DNA from 3 places in the Arthrobacter sp. FW306-06-A genome. Region 1 is predicted to be linked to each of the others. Evidence: riboswitches for the same ligand, from Rfam matches in the RefSeq annotation. Region 1 holds a riboswitch; each other region holds the start of a gene.
The links. Region 1 has a riboswitch for S-adenosylmethionine ahead of LFT49_RS13585 (aminotransferase class V-fold PLP-dependent enzyme). Riboswitches for the same ligand answer to the same signal wherever they lie in the genome.
Positions count from the first base shown of each region.

Region 2: it holds a riboswitch for S-adenosylmethionine, as region 1 does, so the genes downstream of both, LFT49_RS07390 (bifunctional o-acetylhomoserine/o-acetylserine sulfhydrylase) here and LFT49_RS13585 (aminotransferase class V-fold PLP-dependent enzyme) in region 1, are expected to answer to the same signal.
Region 3: it holds a riboswitch for S-adenosylmethionine, as region 1 does, so the genes downstream of both, LFT49_RS19185 (DUF1737 domain-containing protein) here and LFT49_RS13585 (aminotransferase class V-fold PLP-dependent enzyme) in region 1, are expected to answer to the same signal.

Region 1 covers NZ_CP084552.1:2,907,801-2,915,593, reverse strand. Annotated here, with positions in the region: gene LFT49_RS13615 (S1C family serine protease) at 1-843, shown strand, start outside; gene LFT49_RS13610 (hypothetical protein) at 889-1,266, opposite strand; gene LFT49_RS13605 (fluoride efflux transporter FluC) at 1,349-1,747, opposite strand; gene LFT49_RS13600 (fluoride efflux transporter FluC) at 1,744-2,148, opposite strand; gene LFT49_RS13595 (metal-dependent transcriptional regulator) at 2,156-2,869, opposite strand; gene LFT49_RS13590 (class I SAM-dependent methyltransferase) at 2,919-3,677, opposite strand; gene LFT49_RS13585 (aminotransferase class V-fold PLP-dependent enzyme) at 3,781-5,196, opposite strand; SAM riboswitch class IV at 5,234-5,347, opposite strand; gene hisN (histidinol-phosphatase) at 5,499-6,311, opposite strand; gene rsgA (ribosome small subunit-dependent GTPase A) at 6,357-7,472, opposite strand; gene aroA (3-phosphoshikimate 1-carboxyvinyltransferase) at 7,456-7,793, opposite strand, start outside.
Region 2 covers NZ_CP084552.1:1,615,914-1,623,706, reverse strand. Annotated here, with positions in the region: gene LFT49_RS07390 (bifunctional o-acetylhomoserine/o-acetylserine sulfhydrylase) at 105-1,421, opposite strand; SAM riboswitch class IV at 1,466-1,580, opposite strand; gene LFT49_RS07385 (S8 family peptidase) at 1,884-4,154, shown strand; gene LFT49_RS07380 (VOC family protein) at 4,270-4,908, shown strand; gene LFT49_RS07375 (HNH endonuclease signature motif containing protein) at 5,235-6,971, shown strand; gene LFT49_RS07370 (CPBP family intramembrane glutamic endopeptidase) at 7,029-7,793, opposite strand, start outside.
Region 3 covers NZ_CP084552.1:4,086,868-4,094,660, reverse strand. Annotated here, with positions in the region: gene LFT49_RS19200 (glutamate--cysteine ligase 2) at 1-1,004, shown strand, start outside; gene LFT49_RS19195 (O-succinylhomoserine sulfhydrylase) at 1,130-2,338, opposite strand; gene LFT49_RS19190 (rhodanese-like domain-containing protein) at 2,339-2,749, opposite strand; gene LFT49_RS19185 (DUF1737 domain-containing protein) at 2,746-3,021, opposite strand; SAM riboswitch class IV at 3,035-3,150, opposite strand; gene opgC (OpgC domain-containing protein) at 3,332-5,800, shown strand; gene LFT49_RS19175 (hypothetical protein) at 5,927-6,181, opposite strand; gene LFT49_RS19170 (TetR/AcrR family transcriptional regulator C-terminal domain-containing protein) at 6,409-7,113, shown strand; gene LFT49_RS19165 (pyridoxamine 5'-phosphate oxidase family protein) at 7,131-7,595, opposite strand; gene LFT49_RS19160 (aminodeoxychorismate lyase) at 7,656-7,793, opposite strand, start outside.

The DNA.
Region 1 (7,793 bases):
GTCAGGGTGGGAGCGGGCTCGGCCGTACTTTTCACGGAGGACGGCTACCTGCTCACGAATTCGCACGTCGTGGCCGGTACCCGGCAGGGCTACGCTGTCTTTGGCGACGGCACCAGGATGGAACTCGAGCTGGTGGGCGCAGACCCCCTGTCCGATCTCGCGGTGGTCCACGGTTCCCGGCCCAAGGTCCGGCCCGCCGTGTTTGGCGCGGCGGAGACCCTGCGTGTGGGGCAGCTTGTGGTGGCGGTGGGGAACCCCCTGGGTCTGGCAGGTTCCGTGACCGCAGGGGTGGTCAGCGGCCTGGGCCGTGCCATACCTGTCTGGTCAGGCGGTAACCGGCGTGTCATCGAGGACGTCATCCAGACGGACGCGGCCCTGAACCCCGGAAACTCCGGCGGTGCGCTCGCGGACACCCATGCCAGGATCGTGGGCATCAACACCGCGGTGGCGGGCGCCGGCCTGGGACTGGCCATCCCCATCAACGCCACCACCCGCAGGATCATTTCCGCGCTGCTGGCGGACGGGCGGGTGCGCCGCGCCTACCTTGGCCTTGTCAGCACTCCCATCCAGCTCACACCCAGTGCGGTGATCCGGACCGGGCTGCGCGAAGGACTTCGTGTCGTGGAGGTGCTGCCCGGTTCGCCCGCGGACAAGGCGGGCCTGTCCGCAGGGGACATCATCATCACGGCGGGTGGACGCGCCGTGAACAACGCCGAGAGCCTGCAGCGGCTCCTGTTTGCGGACGCCATCGGCCAGCCGCTCGACGTGGCAGTGCTGCGCGACGGCGCCGAACTGCACATCACCGCTGTTCCGGAGGAAATGACGGGAAACGGCACGGCTTAAGGTTCGACGGCGGTCAGGCACCCTGGGCAGGCAACGCCCGGTGACCTACGGACGAACCGGGGGCGCTTCCACGTCCGCGATGCCCACGAAACGGGTCCCCACGCCGTCGTACTCGCTGCGGACGTGGCCGGCGCGGACAGGCGGAACCTCCGCTGGGGCGTGGTGTCCGCACACCACGTACGTAAAGTCGGGCCACCACTTCTTGGGCCGCGCCGCTTCCTCATAGCCACAGACGGCGCATTCCAAGTGCACCCAGACGGGCCGCTTTCCCGTCCGGTTGGCGCGCGACTGCACCAGCCAGGGCGGGGGATTGTCCAGGATGGCACGGAGCTCGGCCTCCGTCATCCACTTGGGCAGGCCATGGCGCTGTGCCATTTCAAGGGGAACATCAAGGGTTATTGCCGCGTCGCGTCTGCTGATCATCACCTTCAACCATACGGGAGGCGGCCAAATCGCCTCGCCGGGCCTGGCCGGGCCGGGCCGGGCTGGAGCCGGGCTCCGGAACTCAGCCGACCAGGGCGATGCCCGCGGCCGCAGCAGCAAAGCCCAACGCAAGGTTGACCGCCACGTTCAGCACCGCCGAGCCGAACCGTGCTTCGCTGAGCAGGCGGATGGTGGCCGTGGTCCAGGAACTGAAAGTGGTGAGCCCTCCGGCCAAGCCGGTGGCCAGACCCAGCTGCCATTCGGTGCCCAGTCCCAGTCCGGTGGTCAGGCCGTGGGAGAGCCCGATGACGAAGCACCCCACCACATTGACCAGCAGGGTGGCCCAGGGCCAGTGCAGGGCTCCGCGGCCGTCCGCGCGGACGCTTCGGATGCTGCTGTGGTGCGCAAACCAGCTGTCCACCCCGAACCGCAGGAGGGCGCCGGCCACGCCAAATACCCCCACCAGGGCCGCAGCGATCATGGCCGGCCATCCCGGCTGCACGATAGGAACCTGCCGGTCCGCCACCCGGCGCCGGCGGCCGCCAGGCCGAGGACCAGGGACAGGCCCAGATAGGTGATCCATACCGGGTGGGCGGAGGCGCGCGCCAGCTGGTCCGAGGCGTAGATGACTGCCGAGAAGGTGGTGAAGGAGCCCAGCAGGCCGGGTCCCACCGCTGCCCGCAGCCAGAATGCCGTGTGCGGGCGGGCCATCCAGACTGTGGTCAGGGCCGCCAGGACGAAACTGCCGCTGATGTTGATGGCCAGCGTGGCCCAGGGGAGGGAGCCGGGTGCGTCCGGGAATGCCAGCCCCAGCCCGTACCGCAGTTCGCTGCCGATCAGCCCGCCGGCGGCCACGGCCAGCCACGCCGAGCCGTTGGGCATCGCCACGTCAGGATCCGCCCAGGACGCAGCCAGGGTGCGGGGTGTCGCTGGAGACCCACAGCGCTGAGGCGATTTCATCGGCCAGGTCGTAGTCCCGGGGCGTGCCCGAACTGCCGATCCGCACCACCATGGGGCCGCCAAACGGGCGCCGTCCCACCACCTCCACCTCGGCATCGAGGTCAATGTCCTGGGCGGCGAGGTACCGCAGCAGCTCTGGGTTGTCATCGCTGATCCGGGTGATCCGGCCGCTGTGGCCTTCGTCCAGTTCGGCGAGCAGGTGGGCGCGCGGCATCAGTACCTGGCCGTCGGCGGTGGGGATGGGGTCGCCGTGCGGGTCCCGCTTAGGGTCCCCGAGCTTCGCCGCGACGCGTTCAATGAACGTGTCCGAGACCGCGTGCTCCAGCTGTTCAGCTTCATCGTGGACCTCGTCCCAGCTGTAGCCAAGGCGCTGGACAAGGTAGGTCTCGATCAGCCGGTGGCGGCGGACCATGGCCAGGGCCAGCCGCAGGCCGGCCTCGGTGAGGGTGACGGCGCTGTACGGCTTATGGTCCACCAGGCCCTGGTCCTTGAGCTTGCGGACCATCTCCGAAACCGAGGAATTGGCCACGCCCAGCCGCTGTGCCAGCTGCGAGGACGTGATGGGCTTGTCCTGCCATTCCGTGAACGAATAGATGACCTTGACGTAGTCCTCGATCGAGGAGGAGGGCGCGCTGGTCTTCACAGGTTCAAGCCTACCGGTTGGGCCGCGGCGGCAGAGTCCGCTGCACTGGTCATGCCTTGACCGCGCGCCAGGCGAGCGTGAGGTAGGGAAGGTGGATCTGCTGGTCCGGGGCGTAGGCAAGGTGCTCGTGCAGGTACCAGTCCAGGTTGGCCAAGACCTTGGCCCTCGTTGCCTCGTTGGCGCGCAGGTAGTAGCTGCGTGACTTGGTGAGCTCCATCAGGTCCGTGGTCGTCACAGTGTCCTGCCAGTGGCTGACGTGTCCCTCGAGACCTTGGAATTCAGGCCCCACGACGGGTTTGTGGCCAGGCCGGTACACGTCACCTGCGTGCATGATCCGGGAAAGGCGGTGTACCCAGGGCACGGAGGTGTCCAGCTGGTTCCATACCAGGCCCAGGGTTCCATGCGGGCGCAGCACCCGGGCGAGTTCGGTACTTGCGGCCAGCGGGTCGCACCAGTGCCACGCCTGGGCAACGGTTACGACGTCGAAGCTGGCGGTGGGAAGGCCGGTCACCTCGGCGGAGCCCACCACAGCTGCGGCGCCCGGGCAGTGGGTCTTCAGCTGGGCGAGCATGTCCGCGGAGGGGTCGACGGCGGTGACGTCCAGGCCCAGGTCCAGCAGCAAGGAGGTGAACTTTCCGGTACCCGCGCCGACGTCCAGTGCCTCATGGGCGCTGGTGGGCACCAGCCAGCGGACCGAGTCTTCCGGATATCCGGGGCGGACGCGGTGGTAGTGCCCGCCGCCGTCCTGGAAGCTCTGGCCAAGCTCCCGGCGCCGCCCGTGATCGAGCCTGGGGCCACCCCGAACCAAGCGTGGCCTCCTTCGTGTGCTGCCGATGTGGACGTCTCTCGAATGTACCGCACGGACGGTCACCGGCTGGTGCCCCAAGGGGCACCCTCTTTGCTGCAGCTGCTCAGTCGTCGATGCAGGGGGCCGCGCCGGCCGTTCCCGGCGTGTTGGGCGCCCAGTGCGGGTAGGTGCGGAAGTCGTTGGCGGGGACCCAGCGCCCGGCGTCCACCACGTAGTCCCACCCCAGCCCGTTGCTGCGCAGCGCACGGATACCGGCGAGGAGGCGTTCGGCATCCTCCAGCCGTGAGCCGACGCCAAAACTTGCGCGGAGCGAACCGGACGGCAGGCCAAGGCGCTTCAGCAGGGGATGGGCGCAGAAGCGTCCATCGCGCAGGCCCACGCCGTGCTCGGCGGCGAGATAGGCGGCCACCAGCCCCGCGTCGTAGCCCTCCACGGAGAAGTTAACCACGCCGATGGTGTCCGTTTCCGGGTTGCTGTCCTTGAAGATCTGGTGCACGGTAACGCCGTCGATGTCCTGCAGGCCCTCCACCAGGAAGGAGCGGATCGCGGCTTTGTGGGCGTGCCACCGGTCCTGGTCGAGCTCAGCAATGACCTGGGTGGCGCGGGCCAGCGTGGCGGCTCCGAGGACGTTCGGCGAGCCCCCCTCATGGCGGGCCGGGCCGCTGGCCCAGCTGACGCCGTCGAGCCTTGCTTCCTTGACCGCGCCGCCGCCGGCAAGGTGCGGGACGCCCGCGTCCAGCCAGTCAGGCCGTCCCACCAGGACGCCGGCGCCGAACGGTGCGTAAAGCTTGTGGCCGGAAAACGCGATGTAGTCGATGTCATCCGTGCTGATGTCCACCCGGCGGTGCGGTGCCAGCTGGGCCGCATCCACCACGATCCGTGCGCCGTGCTGGTGGGCCAGCGCGGCCAGGGCGCGGATGGGAAGGATCTCGCCGGTGACGTTTGAAGCGCCGGTGACGGCCAGCAGGCTGACCCCGCCCTGCTCCAGCTCCGCGCGGACGGCGTCGAGGGTGCCGGTGATCGTCTCCGCGGCCACGATGCTGCGGTGCGGCACGCCCTGCCACGGCAGCAGGTTCGCGTGGTGTTCGATGTCCAGGTAGAGGACATCGCCGTCAGGGCGGCCATGGGTGACCGGGAGGCAACCTGCCAGGAGGTTCAGCGAGTCGGTGGTGTTGCGGGTGAAAATGACCGAGTCGTCCGGGCGTCCGCCGACGAAATCGCGGACGATGGTGCGCGCGTTCTCGTAGACAGAGGTGCTGATCTGGGAGGCGTATCCTGCCCCCCGGTGGACGCTGGCGTAGTAGGGCAGGATTTCGTTCAGGTAGGCGGACACCACGGAGAGTGCAGGGGCCGAGGCGCCGTAATCCAGGTTTGCGTACCGCACGTGGCCGCCGGTGATCAGCGGCGCCTGGATCTCGGCTCCGGTGACTGCCGCGAGGGGCCGGCCGGCAACGGCATGCCGTTCAGCAACTGCCGCTTCGGTGCTGACGGGCTGGGGGGAGACGGTGGCAGTTGTCACAGAGACCTCACTTGAATACAGGACTCCGGCATAGTGGAATCCGCGCTTGCCGCATCCGCTCCGGACCGGCCTGGTCGTCACCCGGGGCACCCCACCGCGAATGGAGGGTTGCCGGCCAGCAAACCGGGGTTTAGCGCTGGCACTCGTGACCTGGATAAAAGCGTAGGACATGCGGCTGACAGGACTGAACCCGCAGCGATTGTTAAGCGGTTTGTTACGCGATTCGAATAAACGGCGGCGGACACCCCCATCGGGAGGTGTCCGCCGCTGCTTTATTCGTTTTTTCGGGGAAAAGCCAACCGTTACAGCAAATCGTCCAAATAAGGGTTCAGGCGGTGCAATACCTCTGAGTGCAGGATCGAGTTGGTGGCCAGCGCGTTCCCGCCGAAGGGGCCGTCCTCGCCTTCCAGCGACGTGAAACGGCCGCCGGCCTCCACGACGATCGGCACAAGGGCGGCCATGTCGTAGAGGTTCAGTTCCGGTTCGCAGGCGATGTCCACGGAGCCCTCCGCCACCATGCAGTACGACCAGAAATCGCCAAAGGCACGGGTCCGCCACACGTCCTCGGTGAGGCCCAGGAACTCGTCAAGGTTTCCCCGTTCCTTCCAGCCCGTGAGGCTGGAGTAAGAGAGGGAGGCGTCCGATAGTGTCGAGACGTTGGAGACGCGGAGCCGGGTGGCAGCTGCCAGGGACCTGCCCATGTATGCGCCCATACCCTTCGCCGCCCACCAGCGCTTGCCCAGGGCCGGGGCGCTGACCACGCCCACCACCGGCTCGCCCTCGTCGACGAGGGCGATAAGGGTAGCCCAGACCGGAACGCCGCGGACGAAGTTCTTGGTCCCGTCAATGGGGTCGATGATCCAGCGCCGCGACCCGTGTCCCGTGCTGCCGAACTCCTCGCCCAGGACCGCGTCCCGGGGGCGGGAACGCGAGAGCTGGCCGCGGATGGCTTCTTCGGCGGCCTTGTCCGCATCGGTGACCGGCGTCAGGTCCGGCTTGGTCTCGACGTGGAGGTCCAGGGCCTTGAAGCGGCTCATGGTCTGGTCATCCACGGAGTCGGCCAGGACATGTGCCAGGCGCAGGTCATCGTTGTAGCTCGAAGCGGGTTGGATCATGGTTCCAAACTACAGTCTGCGCACGCTTCTGCCGGGGAGAACGCGTCAGTTGACGCTGCCGAGCTCCTTGGTTTCCTGTGCTTCCAACCTTGGATCCGTGCCGAGCAGCCGCCGCAGCGACGCCAACCGGGCGGGACCGGTGGGACCTGCGTGTCCGCCCGCCACCCAGTCGTCGAGGCCGCAGTTCACTGCAATTGCCGTGTGCTTGCAGCCCCGTTCGCAGTTCTCGATGCCGGGGGAGAGGTCGGGGAAGGAGCGCAGGATCCGGTCGGGGTCCACGTGGGCGAGGCCGAAGGACCGGATGCCCGGAGTATCAATGATCCAGCTGCCGGCCGGAGCGTCCGCGAGGCGCAGCGCCAGGGCAGAGGACGACGTGTGCCGGCCCCGTCCCGTCACGGCGTTCACTCCGCCGGTGGCCCGCTCGGCCCCAGTAAGCGCGTTCACCATGGTGGACTTGCCCACGCCTGAGTGCCCGAGCATGACGGTGACCTTGCCGCCCAGGTGGGCGCGGAGGGCTGCCACCGCGGTGCTGTCCAGCCGGGCCGAGAGGCCGTCGTCGGAGCGCGCGTCGATCCCGGAGGCCTGGGCGTCAGCGGTTCGGCTGATGATCACCGGGAAATCCAGGTGGGTGTAGTTGGACAGCAGTTCCGCTGGATCCTTGACGTCGGCCTTGGTGACCAGCAGGATCGGCTCGATACCGGCGTCGTACGCAGCCACCAAGGCACGGTCGATGAATCCGGTCCGCGGCTCCGGATTGGCGGCCGCCACCACGATCACCAGCTGGTCCGCGTTGGCCACCACGGCACGTTCGATTGGATCCGTGTCGTCGGCGCTGCGCCGCAGGAGCGTTTTGCGGTCCTGGATCTTCACCAGGCGCGCCAGCGTGTCCGGTGCCCCGGAGACGTCCCCCACGAGCGAGACGAAGTCGCCGGCAACCACCGGCGAGCGGCGAAGTTCGCGGGCGCGTGCCGCAATGACCACGCGTTCGTTGTTCGAGTCCTCACCCACGACTGCGGTGTACCGCCCCCGGTCCACCGTGATGATCCGTCCGGTGACCGCATCGTCGTGGCTGGGACGGTCCTTGGTGCGGGGCCTGGAGCCCTTCTTGTTGGGCCTGATACGGACGTCGGACTCGTCCCAGGAGTCAGTGCGCCGTGCCACCGCTGGGCTCCTCCGGTCCGGATGCCGCAGCGGCGTCCTGGGCCAGCATGCCTGTCCACAGCTGGGGGAAATCGGGCATGGTTTTGGCGGTGGTGGCGATGTCCTCCACCTGTACGCCCTCCACTGCCAGGCCCAGGATGGCGCCTGCGGTGGCCATTCGATGGTCCGCGTAGCTGCGGACGACGCCGGCGTGCAGCGCGGCGGGCCGGATCACCAGGCCGTCGCTGGTTTCCTCTGCGTCCCCGCCGAGCCGGTTGATTTCCGCCACCAATGCAGCGAGCCTGTCCGTCTCGTGTCCGCGCAGGTGGGCGATCCCGGTGA
Region 2 (7,793 bases), 1.3 Mb from region 1:
CACCACCCGGTCCAAGCCAAGAGTGTGACTGGTTGTGACTTCCCGACTTGCTGCCTGCCCTGCCCTGCCGCCTAAGTGGCGCCCCGGCGTCGTACTTTAGGCTTCTAGGCGTCCTTCGCAGCCCTGAAGCCTGCTTCAAGGTCGGCGAGGATGTCGTCGATGTGTTCCAGGCCCACGGAAAGCCTGACAAGTCCCGGGTGCACCCCGGCCACCACCTGCTGCTCCGGCGAGAGCTGGCTGTGGGTGGTCGACGCCGGGTGGATGACCAGGGAGCGCACGTCGCCGATGTTGGCCACATGGGAGTGCAATTCCAAAGCGTCGACGAAGCGTTTGCCCGCCTCCGCTCCGCCGGCCAGGTTGAAGGCGACGACGGCGCCCGTCCCCTTGGGCCCATACTTGCGGCCACGCTCGTACCAGGGGCTGGACGGCAGCCCGGCGTAGGCGACCGATTCGACGTCGTCCCTTGCTTCAAGCCACCGCGCAACCTCCGCCGCGTTTGCAACATGGCGCTCCACCCGCAGGCTCAATGTCTCCAGGCCCTGGGAAATCAGGAAGGCGTTGAACGGCGAAACCGCCGAGCCCAGGTCCCGCAGGAGCTGGACCCGCGCCTTGAGGATGTAGGAGAGATTGGCACCGAGCGCTCCATCGGCTCCCAGGTCGCGGGCGTAGACCAATCCGTTGTACGTGGGATCCGGGGTGTTGAAGCCGGGGAACCGTTCCGGGTCCTTGCTGAAATCGAACTTGCCGGAATCGACGATCACGCCGGCGATGGCTGTGCCGTGGCCGCCCAGGTACTTGGTGGCCGAGTGGATCACGATGTCCGCTCCCCACTCCAGCGGCCGGATCAGGTACGGCGTCGAGAGGGTGTTGTCCACGATGAGGGGCACGCCGGCCTGGTGGGCGACTTCGGAGATGCCCTCGATGTCCAGGACGTCCTGGCGCGGGTTGGAGACCACTTCACCGAAGAAAAGCTTGGTGTTGGGCCGGACGGCGTTGCGCCACTGGTCCAGGTTGTCGGGGTCGTCCACGAACGTGACGGAGATGCCGAATTTTTTCAGGGTGTGGGCGAAAAGGTTGTAGGTGCCGCCGTAGAGGCTGGGGCTGGCTACGATGTGGTCGCCGGCCTCCGCAATGTTCAGGACCGCGAACGTTTCGGCGGCCTGGCCGGAACTCAGCAGCAGCGCGGCCAGGCCGCCTTCAAGGCTGGCAATCCGCTGTTCGACGGCGTCCTGCGTCGGGTTGCCGATGCGGGTGTAGATGGGCGCCAGTTCGGAGAGTGCAAAGCGGTTGGCTGCGCTCTCGGCCGTTGGGAAAACAAAGGACGTGGTTTGGTAGATGGGCAGGGCACGGGCTCCCGTTGCACTGTCCACTTCCTGGCCGGCGTGGATCTGGCGGGTTTCGAAGGACCAAGCGTTGGACATCCAAATCTCCTTTGACATGGGCCCGGCATGCTCAGGGGCAGTGCGGGCCGCGCTTGCTGTCGGCTCGTGCCGGACAGCCAGGTCCTCACCCGGGGCACCCCACCGCGGATGGAGGGTTGCCGGCCAGCGAGCCGGGGCTTGGCGCTGGCACTCATGACCTTCGCCAAGTCTAGGAAGCGGGGGCGCCCAACGCCATGAGTATGACGGGTCGTGACAAAAGCCTGGACGTGGAAACACACCGCCAGGACTGCAGCGTAGGTTTGCGAAGATTCGCACAGGGAATGCGAAGGATCGCCCGAGCTTCGGAAGATCGGGTTCCCGTCCCCGATAGATTTGAACGGGGAAAACCCCCTCGTTTCTCACAGTCAAAAAAGGACGGACGTTCCGTTGCCTCCGATTCTGCGCCCTGCCGCACGTGCCACTGTTCTATACATTGTGTTGGTCTGTTCAATGCTGGGAGCGGTGCTTCTCCCTGCTCCCATCGCCAGCGCCGCGGCGGCTGACAAGGGTGATTACATTGTCCGGTTCCCCTCGGCAGCGGACGTCAGGCAAGAGAGCAGTGCCCTGCGCGGCCAAGGTATTGGCGTTAGCCGTATGTTCGATAATGCGATCAAGGGCGCTGCGATAAAAGCCACCCCGGCGCAAGCCTCAGCCCTGATGCGGTCCGGCAAAGCCGTCGCCGTTGAGCCGGACCAGCCCGTCACGGTCTACAGCACAACCCAGGAGCAGGCGCCATGGGGACTGGACCGGATAGATCAACAATCGCTGCCCCTATCCAGCACGTACACGCCCTCCGGCACCGGGCAAGGCGTGAGCGTCTATGTACTCGACACTGGGATCCTCGCATCCCACGTCGACTTCGGCGGCCGGGTTGCAACAGGTTGGACGGCGAAGTCCGACGGCCTCGGGTCCAGCGACTGCAACGGACATGGCACCCATGTAGCCGGCACTATCGGCGGTTCAACCTATGGCGTGGCAAAACTCGCGACTTTGATCCCGGTGCGGGCACTGGCCTGTGATGGCACAGGCCTCTACTCGGACGTTATTGCAGGACTCGATTGGATTGCAGGGGACCACCGTGCCGGAACTCCGGCTGTGGTGAACCTCAGCATTGGCGGCCCCACGAGCAGCACCTTGGACGCTGCCGTGGAGGCGGTAATCGCCGACGGTATTTCCGCGGTTGTTGCTGCAGGTAACAGTGCCACCGATGCATGCACGGCTTCCCCTGCCAGGGTTCCGGCGGCAATCACGGTCGCTGCCAGCGATTCCACGGACCACCAGGCCAGCTTCTCAAACTTCGGCAGTTGCGTGGATCTTTACGCCCCCGGCGTTGGCATTACATCCGATTGGTACACCTCCCCGGCCGCCACCGCATCTCTAAGCGGGACCTCAATGGCCACTCCCCATGTGGCAGGCGCTGCTGCCCTCATGCTCTCGCAGAACCCGCTGCTCTCCCCTGCCCAGATAGGAGACGCACTGAATTCTTCCTCAGCCAGCGGCAAGATCTCCAACGCCAGCCCGGGAACCCTAAACCGGTTGCTGCAAGTTGCGTCACCGGCAGGAACCAGCAGTCCGTCGAACCCTGGCTCGTTTTCCTCCCAGACCCCGTTCCGGCAGCTTGATACGCGCAACGGCACCGGAGGCACCAGCGGGCCAGTCGCTCCCGGAGCCACCATCAAGGTCCCGGTAACCGGACGGGGCGGCATCCCGGCAACAGGCGTGTCAGCCGTGGCCGTAAACGTCACTGTCACCGAGCCCACCAGCAACGGATTCATCACCGTCCACGCCGGAGGCACCACCCCACCGGGAACCTCCAACCTGAACTTCGCCGCAGCCCAAACCGTGCCCAACCTCGTCATCACCCCCGTCGGCAGTGACGGAACCATCGCCCTGACCAACAACTCCAACGGCACCGTCCACCTCACCGCCGACACCTCCGGCTACTACATCGCTGGAACCGCCGTAGACCCTGGCGCGTTTTCCTCCCAGACACCGTTCCGGCAGCTTGATACGCGCAACGGCACCGGAGGCACCAGCGGACCAGTCGCTCCCGGAGCCACCATCAAGGTCCCGGTAACCGGACGGGGCGGCATCCCGGCAACAGGCGTGTCAGCCGTGGCCGTAAACGTCACTGTCACCGAGCCCACCAGCAACGGATTCATCACCGTCCACGCCGGAGGCACCACCCCACCGGGAACCTCCAACCTGAACTTCGCCGCAGCCCAAACCGTGCCCAACCTCGTCATCACCCCCGTCGGCAGTGACGGAACCATCGCCCTGACCAACAACTCCAACGGCACCGTCCACCTCACCGCCGACACCTCCGGCTACTACATCGCTGGAACCGCCGTAGACCCTGGCGCGTTTTCCTCCCAGACACCGTTCCGGCAGCTTGATACGCGCAACGGCACCGGAGGCACCAGCGGACCAGTCGCTCCCGGAGCCACCATCAAGGTCCCGGTAACCGGACGGGGCGGCATCCCGGCAACAGGCGTGTCAGCCGTGGCCGTAAACGTCACTGTCACCGAGCCCACCAGCAACGGATTCATCACCGTCCACGCCGGAGGCACCACCCCACCGGGAACCTCCAACCTGAACTTCGCCGCAGCCCAAACCGTGCCCAACCTCGTCATCACCCCCGTCGGCAGTGACGGAACCATCGCCCTGACCAATAACTCCAACGGCACCGTCCACCTCACCGCCGACACCTCCGGCTACTACATCGGTGGCTGATCAAATGCCGATCCTGGTCAGCTGGGAGGCAGGAAAACAGCCCGAATCCACGAAGGAAATTCCAGTAAGGGTATCCTTAGCTGAGAGCCGCATCACAAAGTGCCAAGATGTTGCCATGCGCATGGATCACGTCTCTTACGCCTGTGAACACGACGGCCTCGCGGCCACTACCGAACGTATTGCAACTGCCCTCGGCGTTGAGGCAGTGAAGGGCGGGGTGCACCCCCGGTTCGGAACCCGGAATATGATCATCCCGCTGGCCGGTCACAAGTACCTGGAGGTCGTGGAGGTCCTGGACCACCCCGCTTCTGACAAGGCACCGTTTGGACAGGCCGTACGGGCCCGTTCCGCGGCCGGCGGCGGCTGGATGGGCTGGTGCGTCGAAGTGGACGACCTCGCCCCCTTCGAGGAACGCCTTGGCCGCTCCGCCGTCAACGGCAACCGCAAGTTCCCGGACGGCCGCGAGCTGGTCTGGAAGCAGATTGGCATCCTGGGCCTCATCGCTGATCCCCAGGTCCCGTACATGCTTAAGTGGGAGGGCGATCCCTCGCTTCACCCGTCCAACGCCTACCAGAGCAGCCTCAAGATGAGGTGCCTGACCATCGCCGGCTCCGCGTCGAGGGTCACGGAATGGCTGGGCGAGCCGGTGGAGAAGCCGCTCGAAGATGTTGCGGTCGAGTGGGTCGCCCCGCACGGAACGCCGGGCATCCTGTCGGTCACCTTTGAGACCGCCAACGGGGCCGTCACTATCTGACGCTCCAGCCCTAGTCTCTTTTTGGGAGATGGGTGTGCCGGGTCCACGCCCGGATAATCTTCGGCCGCCATGAGGTGGTGACAACGGCGTCACCACCTCATGGCGGCCGAATTCGTTCAAGCGGCGTTTGACTTTTTGGGCTCAGGGCAGCGGATTTTTCTGCGCCAAGCATGCTCTTTTTCACACGGGACATTTGGGCTGCGACAGGGAACCTTTGCGTCCAAAAAGTACGACGACGGCGGGCGGCTTCGGTGGTCCGGCTTACCCACTCAGGTAAGCTGCTCGGCGCAGCTCATATTGTCAGACCCCTGTTGGATGATCTTCATATGGGAATCAGCGGTGGTGTGAGGGCAGGTGCGGAGGGCGTTCATGCCTCGGTGGCTGCCCTCGGTGCGCTGGATGCCATAAGTGCGCTGGAGCGGGAGGATGCTTTCCTGGCCTCCGGGGTTGGTGTTGGTTCCGGTGTTGATGTGCTGCAGCGGCGGTACGAGATCCGGCTGGAGCGGCTGGAACTCACGGCCCGGTTGGAGGCGCAGCTCGCGGCGATGAAGGCGCGGGATGCAGCCGAGGCGATCGGGTTCCAGCAGGCCATGACCCCGCCCGACGCGTCCATCCAGGACCGCACCTACGCCGAGATGTCCGTGGTGGAAGAGATCGCAGGGGTCCTCACCGTCAGCTCCGCCGCCACAGGCGCCCTGGTGGAACAGTCCCGAAAAATCTGCTCCCTCCCACCGGTGTTCCAGGCCCTGTCCACCGGTGCCATGTCCTGGCAGCACGCCCGCATCGTCGCGGACGAAACCGAGGGCCTCGACGCGGCCGGCGCTGCCGCGCTGGTGGCGCACTTCTTCGACCCCGACGCACCCCACCCCGCCCGCGGCGCAGCCCCGGGCGAACTCGTCCCCTCCCGCTTCCGGGCCAAAGTCCGTTCCTGGCGCGAACGCCACCACCCCGAGACACTGCAGAAACGCCACGCCAAAGGGGTGACGGACCGGCGAATGGAATACACCCCGGACCGGGACGGCATGGCCTGGATCTCGCTCTACCTCCCCGGCGACACCGCCTGCGCCATCTGGAACCGCACCACCGCCACCGCCCGCGGCCTCCAAGGCCCCAACGAACCACGCACCATCACCCAACTCCGCCCCGACATCGCAGCATCCCTGCTCCTCAGCGCCGGCAACACCAAGGGCACCGGCACCACCACCGCGGCAGAGCCGGCCAGCATCGACGACGGGACCGGCAACGACGACGTGACCGGCAACGCCATCAGTTCGTCGGCCGTGAGGGAGATCGGCAAGGTCCCCACCCCGCGGGCCGACGTCCTGGTCACGGTGCCGGTGTTCTCCCTGCTCGGACTCACGGATGAGCCCGCCATGCTCGACGGGCTCGGCCCCATCCCGGCATCCATGGCCCGCAAACTCGTCGCCGACGGCGCGGCCTTCTACCGCGTCCTGGTCGACCCCCGCGACGGGGCACCCTTGGAGATCGGCCGGAAGAACTACCGGCTCACCGAAACCATCAAACGCTGGATCAGGATGCGCGACGCCAAATGCACCTTCCCCGGCTGCACCAACCGCACCCCGGACAACGAAACCGACCACCTGAAAGCCTGGGAACACGGCGGACCCACCGGCACCAGCAACCTGGCACAACTCTGCCCCAAACACCACCGGCTCAAACACCACACCCAATGGACACCAGACCCGGCCACCACGAGTGAATCACCCGGCTGGACCTCACCCACCGGCCGCCACTACAAACCCGAACACCCCCACCCAGAACCCACACACTGGCCACCGGGAATCCTGCCGGCGGAAGCTATCGTGGCTGCCATGCCGGTGGATGCTCCACAGTGGCAGCAGCTGCTCGCGGGCATGCCTGATTGGGCCGATCCACCACCCGAAGATCCACCCGGCGAAAACCTGCTCGAGCCGGGCGAACTATGCCCGACAGATCCACTGTGGGAGGACTTCTACGCGCAGCCCTTCATTCTCCCACCGGACCCAGAAGCGGACTCCTGGTTGCTGCTGTCGTTCATCCGAGAGCAGCTATCACGCCAATAACGCCCTGCATCGTCATAACGGTGAGGCCGGGCAGCCCAGACTGAGGAGGTGGGGTATCTACCCCAACCCCACCGCCTTCCCGAAAAGGCTGAACCCGACGAACGCCACGATATCCAGCAGTGCGTGGGCTATCACCAGTGGCATGACCCGACGTGTCCGGGTATACAGCCAGGCAAAGACAATGCCCATCACTGCGTTGCCAATGAATGGACCGAAGCCCTGGTACAGGTGGTAGCTGCCGCGCAGCACCGAGCTCACGGCGATGGCCAGCGGCATGCTCCATCCGAATTTCCCAAACCGGTCGAGCAGATAACCCACCACAATGACTTCCTCGAGCACCGCATGGCGGACGGCCGACAGGATGAGGACGGGAACCGTCCACCAGTAGGCATCCAATGCACTGGGAATGATGGCCGTGGTGATCCCGAGCGCCCTGCCGGCCGCATACAGGCCCAGCGAGGGGATGCCGATCAGTGCAGCCAGCCCCAGCCCCTGAAGCAGGTCCTTTCCGGGCCGGGCGAAATCGAACCCGAGCTTCTGGAACGCGGACCGGGAGGTGCCGGGCTCACCGGGCGCGGCGGGGCGGTCCTCAGTAAGGAAGTACAAAACCAGCAGTACCGGCACCAGCGCAAAGACGATATCCAGCAGCTGGTACGTCAGGTCAAAGTACTCGCGGGTACTTTGGGAACGGTTCAGGGTGGACGTGCCCTCCGCCAGCGGGGCGCGGGTCATCTTGTCGAGCAGCTGCACCACGGAGTAGACGGCCGACTGGCCCAGGGACAGGCCCAGGACGATCCAGACTTCGAGCCGCAGGCGGCGGCG
Region 3 (7,793 bases), 1.2 Mb from region 1:
GCGTGGATCACGGCAGCCTCCTGGAACAGATCCGCGCCGGCCGTGCCCTGGCGGACCAGGCGGCCCGGAAACACGGTGCCAGGGTGGCGGCCCTTGCCACCTCGCCGGTGGCATCCCCCAGCCATACCACCCCGGATCCGCGCTACGCCAGGATGCTGGAACGCTTCGGCCTCACTGCACAGGAGCAGCTGACCTGCGGCTTCCACGTCCACACCTACATCGAATCGCCGGAGGAAGGCGTGGCGGTCCTGGACCGCATCCGGGACAAGCTGGCGGTCCTGACGGCGCTGAGCGCCAATTCACCCTTCTGGAACGGGGTGCCTACCGGGTTCGAAAGCTACCGGACCCAGGCCTGGAACCGGTGGCCGACGGCAGGGCCGGCAGGCATCTACGGCACCTACCCCGCCTACCGGAGGGTGGTGACGCGGCTGCTGGATACCGGGGTCATGTTGGACGAGGGGATGCTGTACTTTGATGCCCGCCTGTCCCGCAACCACCCCACCGTTGAGGTGAGGGTGGCGGATGTATGCCTGCGGGCCGAGGACGCAGCCCTTATTGCCGTGCTGGTCCGGGCGCTGGTGGAATCTGCCAGCAGGGAGTGGCGGGATGACGTTGATCCCACACCCGTTCCCACAGTTCTTTTGCGAATGGCCTCCTGGCAGGCCAGCAGCGAGGGGCTCAGCGGCGAGCTCCTGGATTTTGGCAACTTCCGTCCGGCCCCCGCTGCGGATGTGGCCCGTGCGCTGGTGGATTACCTGGCCCCCGTCCTGCAGGAGCAGGGCGAGCTGGCTTTGGCCCGGCAGGGTGTGGAGGAGATCATCGCCCGCGGAACAGGGGCCGCCGAACAACGCCGCGCCCGGGACAAGGCCCTTGCCGGTCCGCCGCCTGAGGACATGGGGTTTGGCGCCGTGGTGCGCCAGGCCGTGCAGGTGACCATGCGCGGAGCGCTGGATCTCGGAGACGTGGAGGACACACCGGAACTGCTGCGGGTCCGCCAGGCCTGACCCGCCGCGGCGCGCGGGTCCGCGATGCGCAGTTTCCTCTTCGACGCGGTGTTTCCTTCCCGCGGCCCACATTCGGGCCGCGCCGGGGAATATGCGCCGCGGGAACACCGAAGCGCGTCGAATACCTAGATCTGCTTCAGCGCCTGCTCCAGGTCGCGGATGAGGTCCTCCGCATCCTCCAGTCCCACGGAGAGGCGGACCACGCCGTCGCTCAGACCAATGGCCGCTCGTCCTTCCGGGCCCATGGCGCGGTGCGTGGTGGTGGCGGGATGCGTGATCAGCGACTTGGAATCGCCCAGGTTGTTGGAGATGTCGATGATCCGCAGCCCGTCCAGCAGGGCGAAGGCGGCTTCCTTGCCGGAGCGTCCGCCCGACGGGGCAAGCTCCAGGGTCAGGACGGTGCCGCCTGCGCTCATCTGCTTCGCCGCCAGCCCGTACTGCGGGTGCGATTTCAGCAGCGGATACTTCACCCAGCTCACGGCCGGCTGCTCCTCCAGCCACTCGGCAAGCCGGAAGGCCGTGGCGGAGGAGTGGTTGACGCGCAGCCCCATGGTTTCCAGGCCCTTGGTCAGGACCCAGGCGTTGAACGGGGACAGGGCGGGGCCGGTGTGGCGCATCAGCTGCTTTACGGGGCCGTCAATGAACTCCTTGGTGCCCAGGATGGCACCGCCCATCACCCGGCCCTGGCCATCGATGTGCTTGGTGCCGGAGTAGACGATGACGTCCGCGCCCAGGTCACCGCAGCGCTGCAGCAGGGGAGTGGCAAAGACGTTGTCCGCCACCACGGTGGCCCCGGCCGCGTGCGCCAGGTCGCTGACCGCGGCGATGTCCACGATTTCCTGCATCGGGTTGGACGGGGACTCGAAGAAGACAGCCGTGGTGGGTTTGGAGAGCGCCTCGCGCCACTGATCCAGGTCAGGGCCGTCGACGAACACCGTCTCCACGCCCCACCGGGGCAGGATCTCGTTTAGGACCACGAAGCAGGAACCGAACAGCGAGCGGGCGGCCACCACGCGGTCGCCGGCTGCCAGCAGGGCACCCAGGGCGGTGAATACCGCGGACATGCCCGACGCCGTCGCAAAACATGCTTCGGTGCCTTCGAGCAGCCGGAGCCGTTCCTGGAACGTGGCCACGGACGGGTTGCCGTAGCGGGAGTAGACAAAGCGCTCGTCTTCGCCGGTGAAGGCGCGTTCAGCAGCGGCTGCGGATTCGTAGACGAAGCCGGAGTTGAGGAAGATGGCCTCCGACGTTTCCTGGAAGTTGCTGCGGTCCAGCCCGCCGCGGACGGCCTGGGTGTCGGGGTTCCAGCCGGGGGCGTCGTGGTTGAAGCTCACTTAGTTCTTTCCGAGGTTGGTGGGCAGGCCGCGGTTTTTCCAGCCATTGACGGTCCGTTCGCCGAAGCGGTCGGGATCGCCCTCGAAGCCCTCGAGGACGCTGTAGGCGGTGAAACCCGCCTGGGTGGCGGCGGTGGCCGCGGCGACGGAGCGCTTGCCGGAGCGGCACAGGAACACCAGTTCCGTGCCCGGGTCCTCCGGCGCCTGGTCCGTCAGATCCTTAATGAAGTCGGGGTTGGGGATGCCGCCGGGGAAGGTCCACTGGATGAAGAGTGGGTCGTTGTCCGTGGCCTTGGTGTCCGGGATGCCGATGTGGGCCCATTCGCCCTCGGTACGGACGTCCACCAGGACGGCGCCCTGCTCCAGCTTGGCCCAGGCTTCCTGCGGCGTCAGGTCTCCGGCGTAGCTCATGCGTGGCCCTCGCCGTCAAACTCGCCGTCGAACTCGCCCTCAAGCTCGTCAACGGCCGTTGCAACGGCGGCGTCTGCCGAGGCGATCGCGGCCGGAAGGACGATGGCCTGCGCCACGATGACGGTGGTGCCGTTAAAGGTTGCTGCGGGGCTGCCGTGCAGCACGTAACCGTCTGCGAGTGCAGCGGAGATCCGCTCGCAGAACTCACGGTTGTCCGCGCCGGTAATCAGGCGGTAGGACAGTCTTTCCTCAGGGGCGGGTGCGTCGGACACGACGGATCTCCTTCTTTCACGCTTGCAGCTCGAATCGGTCGATATGCCGAGTATTCACCTGAGGCACCCCGCCGCGAAAGGGAGGGTTGCCGACCGGCCAGTCAGGGCTTCACACCGGTACTCATTACTCCCCAAAAACGTAACACCTGCGCTCCCAAGCCGCACCGCCGCCGTCGTCATGTTCCGTAATTCACCGGACGGCCAGGCGACACGCAAGGGCCGGCCGCCGGATAAAGTTCTTACCGGGGCACCGCCCCGTCGCCTAAGCAACGGGCAGCAGAGCAATGAGTACCGGGGGGTCCTTGTCAGCATGCGCGCAATCACATCGCATCACCGCGCCACCAGCCACGTAAACCGTCCGCGCTCTGTGGCTGCCTTTCTAGCGGCCATCGTCATCGCCTTCCTGGCCGTGCTGGCGCCGGCAGGTCCGGCGCAGGCGGCGCAGGCTGCACCGGACAGCGGCAAGCCGTGGCTGGGTGCGGTGCTCGAGTGGGGCGAGGATACCGCTGCAGGCTTCAGTGACCGGCTGGGCGCCACCCCTGCTGTCTTTGGCCACGACATCACCCTTCCGTTCCGTGATTCCGAACGGAACGACATCGACGGCTTCCTGCAGCAGGCCGCAGCCAAAGGTGCCCACGCCCTGCTCACGGTGAAGCCCTCGGTGCCGCTGGACCAGCTCGGCACTGCAGAAGCTGAAGCCTTCGCGCAGCAGGTGCACACTCTCACATCCGGGTTCAAGGGCCAGCTGCTGATCCGGTTCGCCCCTGACATGAACACAAGCTGGGTGGGTTGGGGCCAGCAGCCCGCCGAGTACCGCCAGGCTTTCCAGGAGGTGTCCAGGGCATTCAAGAAGTACGACGGCGGCCGGGCCGCCATGGTGTGGGCGCCTTACCTGGGCAAGGACTACCCCTTTGACCGGAGCCGGAATGCGCCGCAGCCAGGAAGTGAGGGGTTCGCGCTCCTGGACACCAACGGGGACGGGGCCTGGACCGGAGGCGACAACGCCTACGCACCCTACTACCCGGGTGACGACGCCGTGGACTGGGTGGGCCTGGCCGCCTACCACGACGACACCGCCGGCGGGGCCGCCGTCAACACTTTGCCGCGGGCCGGTGAGCTTGAGGAGATGCTGACAGCCTCGGGAAGCGAAAACTTCTACGCCACCTACTCGGAGGGGCGCAGGAAGCCTTTCCTCCTGCAGACCGCGGCGTTCTACAGCCCTTCAACCGGCGGCGCGCCCGAAGCCGGCATTAAAACCGGCTGGTGGGACCAGGTGGTGGGAACTGCCACCTCTCCGGAGTTCGCACGCACGGCCGCCGTCGTATGGGACGAACGCACCAGCACCAGGGACACCGGCGTGGCGAGCATCAGCTGGCTGCTCACCGGAAACCCGGACATTGCCAAGGCCGCGGGGGACAGGCTGAAGGCCTCCCCGATGGTGACCGGCCCTGTCACCGATCAGGCACCCACCGGCACTTATGTCCGCGCCAACACCCTGTCCGGGCCTGCTGCCTGGACTGTTGCCGCCGCCATGGTCATCCTCCTGGTGGCCCTGTGGCAGGTTCCGCGCAGGATCAATGCAGCCACAGCCTGGAGCTACCAGGATCCTTCCACCAGGGACTCGCGCGTTGACCTGCTGCGCGGAATGGCCATCGTCTTCGTGGTGGTCAACCACCTGGGCATGGCCTCGCTGTTCCAGTTGCTCACGCAGGAGGCCGTGGGCTTCGTGTCAGGCGCAGAGCTGTTCGTCCTCTTCTCCGGACTGGTGGTGGGCATGGTGTACGGGCCCAAGGCAAAGGAGGACTTCGGCCGGGTTGTGGACCTCACGTCACGCCGCGCAGGCAAGCTCTACCTGACGGCGCTCGCCGTGCTGATCGGGGTCTTCCTGCTGTCCCTGCTCCCGTTCTTCCACGCCGAGGCGCTCACAACCTTCGTGGACCAGGGAACCGGCGGCGCCGGGCACAACGGTGCCGGCCGGACCTACGACCTCTATGCGGGCATGTCGTCCTTGTTCCAGTTCCCCGTGCCGCCCCAGGTGCTGCCGGCCATCGTGCTGCTGCAGTTTGGGCCCTGGCAATTCAACGTCATGGGCCTCTACGTGGTGCTCTTGCTGGTCAGCCCGCTGATCCTGGCCGCATTGAACCGCGGAAAGGCCGTCTGGATGCTGGCCGCGACCCTTGCAGTGTATGCAGTTGGTGCCGTGACCAGGTTCCGGGTCCTGCCGTCGCAGTTCGAGGACTCCTTCCCCCTGCTGGTGTGGCAGGTGCTGTTCGTGCTGGGGCTGGTTGCCGGCTATCACCGCCGTGCCGTCGTTGCCTGGCTGTCGAGGCATACGTGGGTGGTGGTTGCCTGCACCGCGGCCGCGTTCGCGCTGGCTTTCCTGTCCTGGGGCAATCCCTACCTGGCGAACAACTACGACGTCCGCATGGCGCTCATGCCGGACGGCGTATACCGCGCCATGTATGACGCCCTCTTCGGCCGCACGTACCTGGCTCCCGGCCGCCTGCTTAATGTCATGGTCCTGGTGGTGGCGGCCTACGCATTCCTCAGCGCTTATTGGAAGCCGGTGCAGCGGGCGCTGGGCTGGTTCCTGATTCCACTGGGCCGGGCCACGCTGTACGTGTTCATCATGCATGTGCTGCTGATCGCCGTCGTAGCCAATATTCCGGCGTTGCAGCAGCAGAGTATCTTCCTCAACACCGCGGCCTATGCCGTGGTCCTGGGACTGCTGTGGGTGATGGTGCGCACCAGGTTCCTCTTCCGGATCATCCCTACCTAGCCCAGGTGGGGACGCGCTCCTCAACCTTGGCCGCGGCTGCTTCAGGGCATGAAAAATGCCGTGGCACCGGAGTGCCACAGCATGTGTTCGTGCGCCCAAGGGGTGCCCAAAGGCGGGCCGGGGAAGCTAGACAAGCCCCGGATAGCTGGTGAGGATGTAGTCGGCCGCAGCTGGACCCTTCATGCGGAGTCCGTTGTGCCCGGGGTTGATCCTGTGCTTCATGGCTGACCAAAAAGTGGATTCGCTGCCGAGCGGCTGCTGATTGATCACGCACCAGCTGGTGTACAGCCCGTAGAGGCGGTCCCGGTTCAGGCTGGAATCGGATACATGATCGGAATAGGTTGCTTCGTGGAGGAACAGATCGAACTGCGAGTTAGCCATGACGGCTCCCTTCGCTAAGTGCTCGGCGCTGCCGTGTGGCTACAACAGCAAACCGCGATCCCCTGCACGGGGGTGATCGGGGTATATAGTCCATCCCCGGCTGAGACTGAGGGGACGAACAGCGCTCTCACCGCTTGTCTACACTGTAGACTTTACCCGTAGACTACAAGTGAGGCAACCGTCTTGAATAACTCCGGGACCACCGCCGGCGGGGCGAGGACCAATCCATGACTTCCACTGCAGCTTCCGGGCCTCGCTCGCCCAAAACCCGGCTGAGCCGGGACGTTGTGCTAACCAAGGCCCTGGAACTCGTTGACGCCGAAGGCCTGGAGGCCCTGACCATGCGCCGGCTGGGGCAAGAGCTCGGCAGGGACCCCATGAGCCTTTACCGGTACGCGGAAAACCGGGCAGCCCTGCTGGACGGAGTCTCGGAACTGGTGCTCAATCAGCTCAGAATCCATCCCGAGGACCCGGACTGGAAGGCCCAGCTGCGGAGAATCGCCCACAACCTGCGGACGCTGGCGCTTCAGCATCCCAACGTAGTGCCCCTGCTGGTAACGCGGCCCCTGTCCACGCCGCTGGGACTGCGGCCCCTGGGTACGCTGCGGCCGCTCGAGCAGATCCTGTCCCTGCTGGTGGCCGCGGGGTTCCAGCCGGCAGATGCACTCCATGTCTACCGCGCCTACTACGGCTTTCTCTACGGACACATCCTCAACGAACTGCAGGAATACGTCGTTGACCCGGAAGAAAACGAGGTGCTGCTGCGGCTGGGGCTCCACCGCCTGCCCGCCAAGGAGTTTCCCAGGCTGCGTGCCCTGGCTCCGGCGCTTGCAGAATACGACGGCGGCGCGGAGCTTGAGCAAGGACTCACCATCCTGCTTTCCGGGCTGGAAGCACAGCTTTCCGGAAAGGGCCCAACTTCCCACGCCTGACAAGGCGCCGCCGGCCGCTACTCGAACGAAGCGCGGCGCCGGTCCTGCAGCCGGGTGTTCCAGACATCCGGCCGGTTCACCTGGAACCTGCGGCCCGTCAACGCTTTGGCGTTCAGCCTGACATAGTTGGCCTTCTCTCCGGGCTGCCACGGCTCCAGGCCAAGTCCGTCCACTGCATCCCGGACGGCCTGGTCCTCGATGATTTCCGTGTCGCCCCGAACCACTACGCTCCAGGCCTGTTCCGTCGAGGGGTCGTAGCCGTCAATTTCCAGCGCCGCCGGCCGCTCCATCCTGGCGCCCCAGAGTTTTGAGCCCGGAGCGGTGCGGAAGACGATACTGCGCAGGTGCACAACGTAGTTCACGGGGAAGATTTCCGGATGCCCGTCCACCACGATGGCCAGCCTGCCCACCGTGTCATTCTCAAGCAGTTCCCAGCAGTCGTCGAAGGACAGGTTTTCGATCGGCAGGTTTCGCGAGTCCATGGTCCACACCTTACGGGTGATGCGGGTGCGGGAAAAGGGATTAAGCGCCTGTTGCAGGGCCTAGTGGATGCCGGCGAAAAGTCCGCTCAACTCGGCGGTCAGTTCCTTCTGGACGGACGGGCTGCCGATCTGCTTGCCGTCGATCGTGTTCACAGGGGCAAGAAGGCGGACGCTCGAGATCAGCCAGACCGCATCCGC